2 regions of the Enterobacter sp. UNJFSC 003 genome follow, and region 1 is predicted to be linked to the other one. Evidence: predicted binding sites of a transcription regulator. Region 1 holds the regulator's gene; the other holds the start of a gene.

Region 1 (4,998 bases):
CTGTTCGCTCATCCAGACGGCAATATCGTCCTGTATATTCAGAGTGATATTCAGCGCGGCGCAAACCTCAAGCCACTCTTTAGTGAGCGCTTGCTCTTCCTGAGAGAGCGTCTGCGCTTCGTTTGTTTCGCGCTGGATCTGCTCGATTTTCGCCTTAAGCTGACCGCGAAGAAGAAGTCCTTCTTCTTCCAGTTGCTTAACCTCTTTTTCCATCGCATCGCGACGACGCTGATTGTCCGTGATTTCTAATGCCTGATACGCCGCCACGGCGGGATGTTCAGTGGCACCGCAAAGGGGGCAAGCCTGTCCAGCTTCAAGCCGCGCGCGATAGCCTTCAAGGTCTTTGATCGTCTCTTCTTGTTTACATAACGCTTTGAGATCGGCGAAGTGCTGATTTTTCTCTTTGTATTGCTGGCGACGTTGTGCCAGCGTTTCGTCGAGCGCTCCCTGCTCCGTCTGCGCTTTTTTCACGCTTTCCGCGTTCTGATGCAGACGTTTTTGCAGCGGCTGATAGCGGGCATGAAGTGAAGTCAGCCGCTGACGCAACGTTCGGGACTGCGCCTGCTGCTCCATCGCTGCGGTGACCTCATCTGCCGTTAGCGTCAGGGGCGTAACGGGCAGGCCAGCCAGCTTCTGACGTAATTCAGCCAGGCCAGCGGTAAGGGCCGCGAGCTGCTTTTTATCACGACCAAGCTGAGAGAAGTGCGCGCGCCAGCCGGCGATTTCCTGACCCCATAAGCGGAAGCGATCGTGTTCTGCCAGCCACTGTGCCAGCGTGGAAAACTCGGCCTGCAGTTGCTCATGGCTGCGCAGGGCGCCATTGCGGATACGCGAGCGCAGCGAGGTTCTGGCCTGTAAGCGAGTATTTACGTCAACAATTCGCTGCTTCGTTTGTGCCAGGCGAACGGCTTGCTCCTGCTGATGTTCCCAAAGAGGACGTAGCTGGGCGGCAGGCAGCGCCAGCTGGAGTTTAGCCAGCTCAGCCCCCGCGTCTGCAAGCGCCTGCTGCGCCTGCTGTTGCTGGACCGTCGCGCGCTGCTGCTCGCGGATAAGTTCATCATTGCGCGTCAGCCACTGAAAATCTTTCTGATGGCTTTGCTGCTGTGCCAGCAGGGTTTTCTCTTCGTCAGTGAGTACCTGCAAACTTTGCTGCAACTGTTGCTGCTGCTCTTCGCTCAGCAGGACAACGCCCGCGGCCTGCGCTTCGCACATCTCCAGGGTATTGCGAGCGGCCTTGTGCTTCTCAAAGACCATCGCTGAAATCTGCCCATAGATCTCGGTACCGGTTAGCTCTTCCAGCAGCTCGGCGCGATCGCTCGGTTTGGCGTTGAGGAAGGCGGCAAATTGTCCCTGGGAAAGCAGCATCGAACGGGTAAAACGGCCATAATCCAGCCCGGTGAGCGCTGCGGTCTGCTCCAGCTTATCCGTGACTTTGTCGGCGAGGATTTTACCGTCCGCGCAGCGCGCCAGTTCAACGCGCGGCGCCTGCAGGTTTCCGTCCGGCTGGTTGCGCGCCCGGTTTTGGCTCCAGAAGGCTCGGTAGGCGGTGCCTTTCACCTCAAATTCAACTTCTGCCAGACACTCCGCGGTATCGCGCGTCATCAGGTCGTTCTGTGCTTGAGAAACTTTCTGCAGGCGCGGCGTCTCGTGGTAGAGCGCCAGACAGATGGCGTCGAGCAGGGTCGTTTTTCCGGCACCGGTGGCGCCGGTAATGGCGAACAGTCCGTTGCTGGCAAAGGGTTCTGCGGTGAAGTCGATTTTCCACTCGCCCTTGAGGGAGTTAAGGTTTTTCAGACGCAGGCTGAGAATTTTCATGCGTTTTCTTCCTCGTCATTGAGCGCCTGCAGGGTATGGGTGAATAATTCGTTAAGCCGCGCGCGTTTCGCATCGTCGATCTCTTCCTGAGATAACCGGCGTTCAAATACCTCTTCAACGGTGAGTTCGCTGAGCGTTTCTCGCTGTGCGCTGAGCAGGATTTTCTCACGCTGTTCGCGGCTGCGGCGCACCAGTAAAACCTCGACCGGCAGGTCTTCCGTTAGGGCCTGAATTTTACGCTGCATATCGTGCAGGTAGTCATCGGTGGTGATTTCGATATCCAGCCAGACGGGGGGAGCTTGCTCTACGCCACGCCACTGCTCAAGCTGAGCGGTAATGGCGGCCAGATCGCCTTTCAACACCGCCAGCGGCTGGGTTACGGGCACCTCCAGCGACGCAACGGCACTGAGTTTGCCCTCGCTAAAGCTCACCAGATGCACGCATTTGGCTTTGCCGGTTTCATCAAAGCTGAGGGCGAGGGGCGAGCCGCAGTAGCGAATGTGCTCGCAGCCGCCGATTATCTGCGCGCGGTGAATATGCCCGAGCGCAATGTAATCGGCAGGGGGAAAGTTTTGTGCCGGGAAAGCATCCAGCGTACCAATATAAATGTCACGTACCGCGTCACTTTTACTGGCTCCGACCGTCGTCAGGTGCCCGGTAGCGATCACGGGGATAGAGTGTTCACCGCGCAGGGTACAGGCATCAGCGTATTGCTGGTGATAATAGTCGGTAATGCTCTGCAACAGGTGCTGCTGTTTTTCTCCGCCGGAGAGCCCCGCCTGGCTTTGCACGATATCGCGGGGGCGCAGGAACGGAACCGGGCACAGCACCGCGCCCGGCGTGCCATCGCGTTTATTTAGGATCTGCGGGGCATGACCGGCGCTGGCGACCACGGTGGTATTGAGGAAGGCCAGAATGTCGCGAGATTCGTTCAGCGTTGCGACGGAGTCGTGGTTTCCGGCAACAATCACCAGATGACAACCCGTCTGCTGGAGATTGACCACAAAACGGTTATATAACTCACGTGCATAACTTGGCGGCTGACCGGTGTCAAAAATATCGCCTGCCACAATAATCGCGTCAACGTCCTGCGCCAGGGCGGTATCCAGCAGCCAGTTCAGGAACGCTTCATGTTCAGCGGCGCGGCTTTTGCTGTAAAAATTTTGACCCAGATGCCAGTCCGAGGTGTGAAGTAGGCGCATAAGAGATCCGTGGCGAAAAATGATGATGGGGATTATAAACTTTCAGAGAACGGAAAATAACCGCTGTAATAAAACAACGGTTTGCCATTTATGGTGGTAATGTTTTTCATAAATCTGTCATAAATCTGACGCATAATGACGCCGCATTACAAACTTGTAACTTAAATAAGATAAGACAGGGCAAAGTATGGCGAGACGTATTCTGGTCGTAGAAGATGAAGCTCCAATTCGTGAAATGGTGTGCTTCGTGCTCGAACAAAATGGCTTCCAGCCGGTTGAAGCGGAAGATTATGACAGCGCGGTGAACCAGCTGAATGAACCCTGGCCCGATCTGATTCTGCTTGACTGGATGTTGCCTGGCGGCTCCGGTCTGCAGTTTATCAAACACATCAAACGTGAAGCGATGACCCGCGATATTCCGGTTGTAATGCTCACGGCGCGCGGTGAAGAAGAGGATCGTGTGCGCGGCCTGGAAACCGGCGCGGACGATTACATTACTAAACCGTTCTCGCCAAAAGAGCTGGTTGCTCGCATCAAAGCGGTGATGCGCCGTATTTCACCGATGGCGGTGGAAGAGGTGATTGAAATGCAGGGGCTGAGCCTTGACCCCACCTCACATCGCGTGATGACCGGTGAAAACCCTCTCGATATGGGGCCGACTGAATTTAAGCTCCTGCACTTCTTTATGACGCATCCGGAACGTGTTTACAGCCGCGAACAGTTGCTGAATAACGTCTGGGGAACTAACGTCTATGTCGAAGACCGGACGGTCGACGTCCATATTCGCCGCCTGCGTAAAGCGCTGGAACTGAGCGGCCACGATCGCATGGTGCAGACGGTCCGCGGCACGGGTTATCGTTTTTCGACCCGTTTCTGAACAATGACAGGAGTGTGACGCGTGCTGGAACGTCTGTCATGGAAAAGGCTCGTCTTTGAACTGATCTTATGCTGTATTCCGGCCTTCATTCTGGGGGCCTTTCTTGGATATTTACCGTGGTTTTTGCTGGCATCGGTTACAGGATTACTGATCTGGCATTTCTGGAATTTACTGCGCCTCTCCTGGTGGCTATGGGTTGACAGAAGTATGACGCCTCCGCCGGGAAGCGGAAGCTGGGAGCCGCTTCTGTACGGTCTGCATCAAATGCAGATGCGTAATAAAAAGCGCCGTCGCGAGCTGGGAAGCCTGATCAAACGCTTTCGCAGCGGGGCGGAGTCGCTGCCGGATGCGGTGATATTGACCACGGAAGAAGGAACCATCTTCTGGTGTAATGGTCTCGCGCAACAGCTGCTGGGCCTGCGCTGGCCGGACGATAATGGTCAGAACATCCTTAACCTGCTGCGTTATCCCGAGTTTACGCAGTATCTGAAAAAGCGTGACTTTACGCGCCCGCACAATCTTAAGCTCAACAATGGGCACCATCTTGAAATTCGCGTGATGCCCTACAGCGATCGGCAGTGGCTGATGGTGGCGCGTGATGTCACCCAGATGTACCAGCTTGAAGGGGCGCGACGTAACTTTTTTGCCAACGTCAGCCACGAGCTACGCACGCCGCTGACGGTGCTTCAGGGTTATCTTGAGATGATGCAGGAGCAAACGCTGGAAGGGGCACCGCGTGAGAAAGCGCTGCATACCATGCGCGAGCAAACGCACCGGATGGAAGGCCTGGTGAAACAGCTTCTGACGTTGTCTAAAATTGAGGCAGCACCCACTCTTGCGCTCACAGACACCATTGATGTGCCGATGATGCTGCGGGTGGTCGAGCGAGAAGCGCAAACCTTAAGTCATAAAAAACATGAGCTTACATTTGAGGTAGAGAACACCCTGAAGGTGCTCGGTAGCGAAGACGAACTGCGAAGCGCCATCTCTAACCTGGTGTATAACGCGGTAAATCACACCCCTGAAGGGACGCACATTGTGGTGCGCTGGCAGCATACCTCAACGGGTGCCGAGTTTAGCGTTGAGGACAATGGCCCCGGTATT
Region 2 (4,998 bases), on a different contig from region 1:
CGCTGAACTCAATCAACTCGCCCAGATACATAAACGCCGTGTGATCGGAACAACGTGCAGCCTGCTGCATGTTGTGGGTCACGATGACCACGGTGTAATCCTGCTTCAGCTCGGTGATCAGCTCTTCAATACGACCGGTTGAGATCGGATCCAGCGCCGAACACGGCTCATCCAGCAGCAACACGTCTGGACGAATGGCAATGCCACGCGCAATGCACAGACGCTGCTGCTGGCCACCGGAGAGAGAGTAACCACTCTGGTGCAATTTATCTTTGGTTTCGTTCCATAATGCGGCCTTGGTCAACGCCCACTGCACGCGCTCGTCCATATCCGTACGGGAGAGTTTTTCAAACAGACGCACGCCAAACGCGATGTTGTCATAAATCGACATCGGGAACGGGGTCGGTTTCTGGAATACCATACCCACTTTCGCGCGAAGCAGCGCGATGTCCTGGGCCTGGGTCAGAATGTTTTCGCCATCCAGAATGATTTCACCTTCGGCGCGCTGCTCCGGATAGAGCGAATACATTTTGTTAAAGGTACGCAGAAGGGTGGATTTACCACAGCCAGACGGACCGATGAATGCCGTGACCTGGTTCTTCGCGATATCCAGGTTGATATTCTTCAGGGCATGGAATTTGCCGTAGTAGAAGTTCAAATCACGAACCTGAATCTTACCCGGGGCAGTATCAACCATACTCATTGACTCATTTCCTCATTCGGCGCCGCGATGTGCCGCGCCGTAAAAAATTAACCGTGTTTCTTCTTCGCGAAAATGACGCGCGCCAGAATATTCAGCAACAGTACGCAAAGGGTGATGATCAGCACCCCGGCCCAGGCCAGCTGCTGCCATTCCGCGAATGGACTCATCGCAAATTTAAAGATCGTCACCGGCAGGTTGGCGATCGGCTGCATCATGTCCGTGCTCCAGAACTGGTTGGAGAGCGACGTAAACAGCAGCGGGGCCGTTTCACCCGCGATACGGGCGACCGCCAGCAGGATACCGGTCATGATCCCGGAGATAGACGCCTTCAGCGTAATCGCGGAGATCATTTTCCACTTCGGCGTACCCAATGCGTAAGCGGCTTCACGCAGGCTGTCTGGCACCAGTTTCAGCATGTTCTCGGTTGTACGAATGACGATAGGCACCTGCAGCAGCGCCAGCGCAATCACCCCCGCCCAGCCGGAGAAGTGCTGCATCTGCGCGACCACCACGGTGTAAACGAACAGGCCGACGACGATAGATGGCGCAGAGAGCAGGATGTCGTTAATAAAGCGAATGACTTCAGCCAGCCAGGATTTACGGCCATATTCAGCGAGGTAAATCCCCGCCATGATGCCAAGCGGCGTACCGAAAATCGTTGCCCACAGAATCAACAGGCCGCTGCCCGCCAGGGCATTTGCCAGACCACCACCGGCGGTATTGGGTGGTGGGGTCATTTCGGTGAACAACGCCAGCGACATACCGTCAATGCCACGGGTTATTGTGGACATCAGGATCCAGACCAGCCAGAACAAACCGAACGCCATGGTCGCCATTGAGAGCGTCAGCGCAATACGGTTTTTAATGCGGCGCTTTGCCTGCATTTTGCGGCGAGATTCTGCCAGATCCGCACTGCTTTGCATTTCGAGAGTTGCCATTAGCGCGCCCCCTCATTTTTGGCCAGACGCATAATCATCACCTTGGAAATCGCCAGCACGATGAAGGTGATAACAAACAGGATGAGACCCAGCTCCATCAGCGCCGCAACGTGCAGCCCGGATTCCGCTTCGGCGAATTCGTTCGCGAGGGCAGAGGTGATGCTGTTACCCGGCATGAACAACGATACGCTGTCGAGCTGATAGGTGTTACCGATGATAAAGGTCACCGCCATGGTTTCACCCAGTGCACGACCCAAGCCCAGCATCACGCCCCCGATGACACCATTTTTGGTGAACGGAAGGACAATGCGCCAGATAACTTCCCATGTAGTGCAGCCGATGCCGTAGGCCGACTCTTTCATCATCACCGGGGTTTGTTCGAAGACATCGCGCATCACCGCCGCAATGTACGGGATAATCATAATGGCGAGGATCACGCCTGCAGCCAGAATACCAATCCCGAATGCCGGACCAGCAAACAGAGCGCCAACAAACGGAATGGCAGAAAGGACATTGCCGACCGGCTCCTGGAAGTAGGTTGCGAACAGCGGGGCAAAGATAAACAGACCCCACATGCCGTAGACGATACTCGGAATAGCCGCCAGCAGTTCGATGGCAATACCCAGTGGACGCCTCAGCCAGCCGGGTGCCAGTTCTGTCAGGAACAGGGCAATACCAAAGCTCACCGGAACCGCAATCAGCAGAGCAATGAATGAGGTCACCAGCGTGCCATAAATGGGTACCAGTGCCCCATAGATATCATTCGGCGCATCCCACTCTTTGGTCCACAGGAAGGAGAATCCAAATTTCTGGATGCTCGGCCAGGAGGAGAAAATCAGAGACACAATAATGCCGCCCAGCAGCAATAGCACAATCAGCGCAGCCAGTTTCACCAGCGCGCTGAAAATCATGTCACCTTTTTTACCCGGAGGGTTAAATGCAGGCTTGGTTGCAGCCATAAATCACTCTTCTGTTAAACGCGTTTACGAAATCGGCGGGTAAGCGCAAGCGCCACCCGCCATTTTCGTCGAATACTAAATTAATACAATGCTTTACCGCTGCTGTCTTTCACGTTGGTCTTCCATGCAGCACGAATCTGCTCAACCACGCTGTCCGGCAGGCTGGCATAGTCCAGGTCATTAGCCTGTTTGCCGCCATTTTTATATGCCCAGTCAAAGAACTTCAGCACTTCAGCCCCCTGCTCCGGCTTCTTCTGCTCTTTATGGACAAGAATGAAGGTCGTAGAGGTGATAGGCCATGCTTCTTCACCTTTCTGGTTAGTCAGGTCCTGCGCGAAGGATTTGCTCCAGTCAGCGCCTTTAGCGGCATTAGCGAAGTTCTCTTCGGTTGGGCTAACAGGTTTACCGTCAGCAGAGACCAGCTTGGTGTACGCCAGGTTGTTCTGCTTGGCGTAAGCGTACTCAACGTAACCGATAGAGCCCGGCAGACGCTGTACGAACGCGGCGATACCGTCGTTACCTTTACCGCCCAGACCGGTTGGCCAGTTAACGGTTGAGCCGGAGCCGACTTTCGATTTCCACTCTTCGTTCACTTTTGCCAGGTAGCTAGTGAACACGAAGGAGGTACCGGAACCGTCAGCACGGCGAACCACAGCGATATTCTGCGAAGGCAGCTTTACGCCCGGGTTCAGCTTAGTAATGGCTTCGTCATCCCATTTTTTGATTTTGCCCAGGTAGATATCACCCAGCGTTTTGCCGTCCAGCACCAGCTCGCCTGATTTCAGGCCTGGGATGTTAACAGCCAGCACAACGCCGCCGATCACGGTCGGGAACTGGAACAAGCCTTCCTGCGCCAGTTTGTCATCAGACAGTGGAGCATCTGATGCGCCGAAATCAACGGTGTTTGCGGTGATTTGTTTTACGCCACCGGAGGAGCCGATACCCTGATAGTTAACCTTATTACCGGTTTCTTTCTGGTAGGTATCAGCCCATTTGGCATACACCGGCGCAGGGAAGGTTGCACCAGCGCCTGTCAGGCTTGCTGCTGCTCCAGCAGCGAAAGCGCTCAGAGATAAGGTCGCGGCGACAACAGTTGCGACAGTGGTACGCATAACTTTCATAATGTCTCCTGCAAGGATTTCGTAAATCATTGTTTAAGTGGCTACGATGAGCAAAATAGGACAAACAGGTGACAGATAAATGTACGAATTATGACAGTTTTATGACAACGAAAGTTTCACTTAAAAAAAAGCAAAACTGTTGTTAATTATCAGTAGGTTAAGCATTAACATGACGATATGTTTTCAGTGATATTTTCTTTATGTGACACTGAAAAAGTAGCTGAAGATGACAGATTGTCATAAATAAAAACGCAAAAGAGTTGATTAAAAACAAGCCAGGCAGGATAAAAGGCTCCACCAGAAGGTGGAGCCAGAAGTGATTATTCTACGGTAACAGATTTCGCCAGGTTACGCGGCTGGTCAACGTCGGTGCCTTTGATCAGCGCAACGTGATAGGCCAGCAGCTGCAGCGGAACAGTGTAGAAGATCGGTGCAATAACCTCTTCCACATGTGGCATCTCAATGATGTGCATGTTGTCGTTGCTGACAAAATCGGCATCTTTATCGGCGAATACAAACAGTACACCGCCACGGGCGCGAACTTCTTCGATGTTAGATTTCAGTTTTTCCAGCAGTTCGTTGTTAGGTGCCACAACGATAACCGGCATATCTGCATCAATCAGCGCCAGCGGGCCGTGTTTCAGCTCACCTGCGGCGTAGGCTTCAGCGTGGATGTAGGAGATCTCTTTCAGCTTCAGTGCGCCTTCCAGCGCAATAGGATACTGATCGCCACGACCCAGGAACAGGGCGTGATGTTTGTCAGAGAAGGCTTCCGCCAGCGCTTCAATGCGTTTGTCCTGAGACAGCATTTGCTCAATACGGCTCGGCAGCGCCTGCAGGCCATGCACGATGTCATGCTCAACAGCCGCATCAGCGCCTTTCAGACGCGCCAGCTTCGCCACCAGCATCAGCAGAACGGTCAGTTGCGTGCTAAACGCCTTGGTCGACGCTACGCCGATTTCTGTGCCCGCATTGGTCATCAGCGCCAGATCGGATTCACGCACCAGCGAAGAGCCCGGAACGTTACAGATGGCCAGCGAACCTAAATAGCCAAGCTCTTTAGACAGACGTAGGGCGGCCAGAGTATCCGCCGTTTCACCCGACTGGGAAAGGGTGATCATCAGGCTGTTACGACGCACCGCAGATTTGCGGTAGCGGAATTCCGAGGCAATCTCAACGTCACACGGCACGCCGGCCAGGGATTCAAACCAGTAGCGAGACACCATACCGGAGTTGTAAGAGGTGCCACAGGCCACAATCTGAATATGCTCAACCTT

The links. Region 1 encodes PhoB, which activates phosphate uptake and scavenging genes when phosphate is short. Its sites were predicted from a motif close to CTGTCATAAAACTGNCNNAT; they were not measured.
Region 2: pstS (phosphate ABC transporter substrate-binding protein PstS) is a predicted target of PhoB. The motif match lies at 3,810-3,829, and genes of this name have one in related genera.

What each region holds. Positions count from the first base shown of each region.
Region 1 covers NZ_JBAKHK010000003.1:331,849-336,846, reverse strand. The annotation lists gene sbcC (exonuclease subunit SbcC) at 1-1,815, opposite strand, end outside; gene sbcD (exonuclease subunit SbcD) at 1,812-3,017, opposite strand; gene phoB (phosphate response regulator transcription factor PhoB) at 3,205-3,894, shown strand; gene phoR (phosphate regulon sensor histidine kinase PhoR) at 3,916-4,998, shown strand, end outside.
Region 2 covers NZ_JBAKHK010000005.1:226,499-231,496, forward strand. The annotation lists gene pstB (phosphate ABC transporter ATP-binding protein PstB) at 1-703, opposite strand, end outside; gene pstA (phosphate ABC transporter permease PstA) at 751-1,641, opposite strand; gene pstC (phosphate ABC transporter permease PstC) at 1,641-2,600, opposite strand; gene pstS (phosphate ABC transporter substrate-binding protein PstS) at 2,681-3,721, opposite strand; gene glmS (glutamine--fructose-6-phosphate transaminase (isomerizing)) at 4,042-4,998, opposite strand, start outside.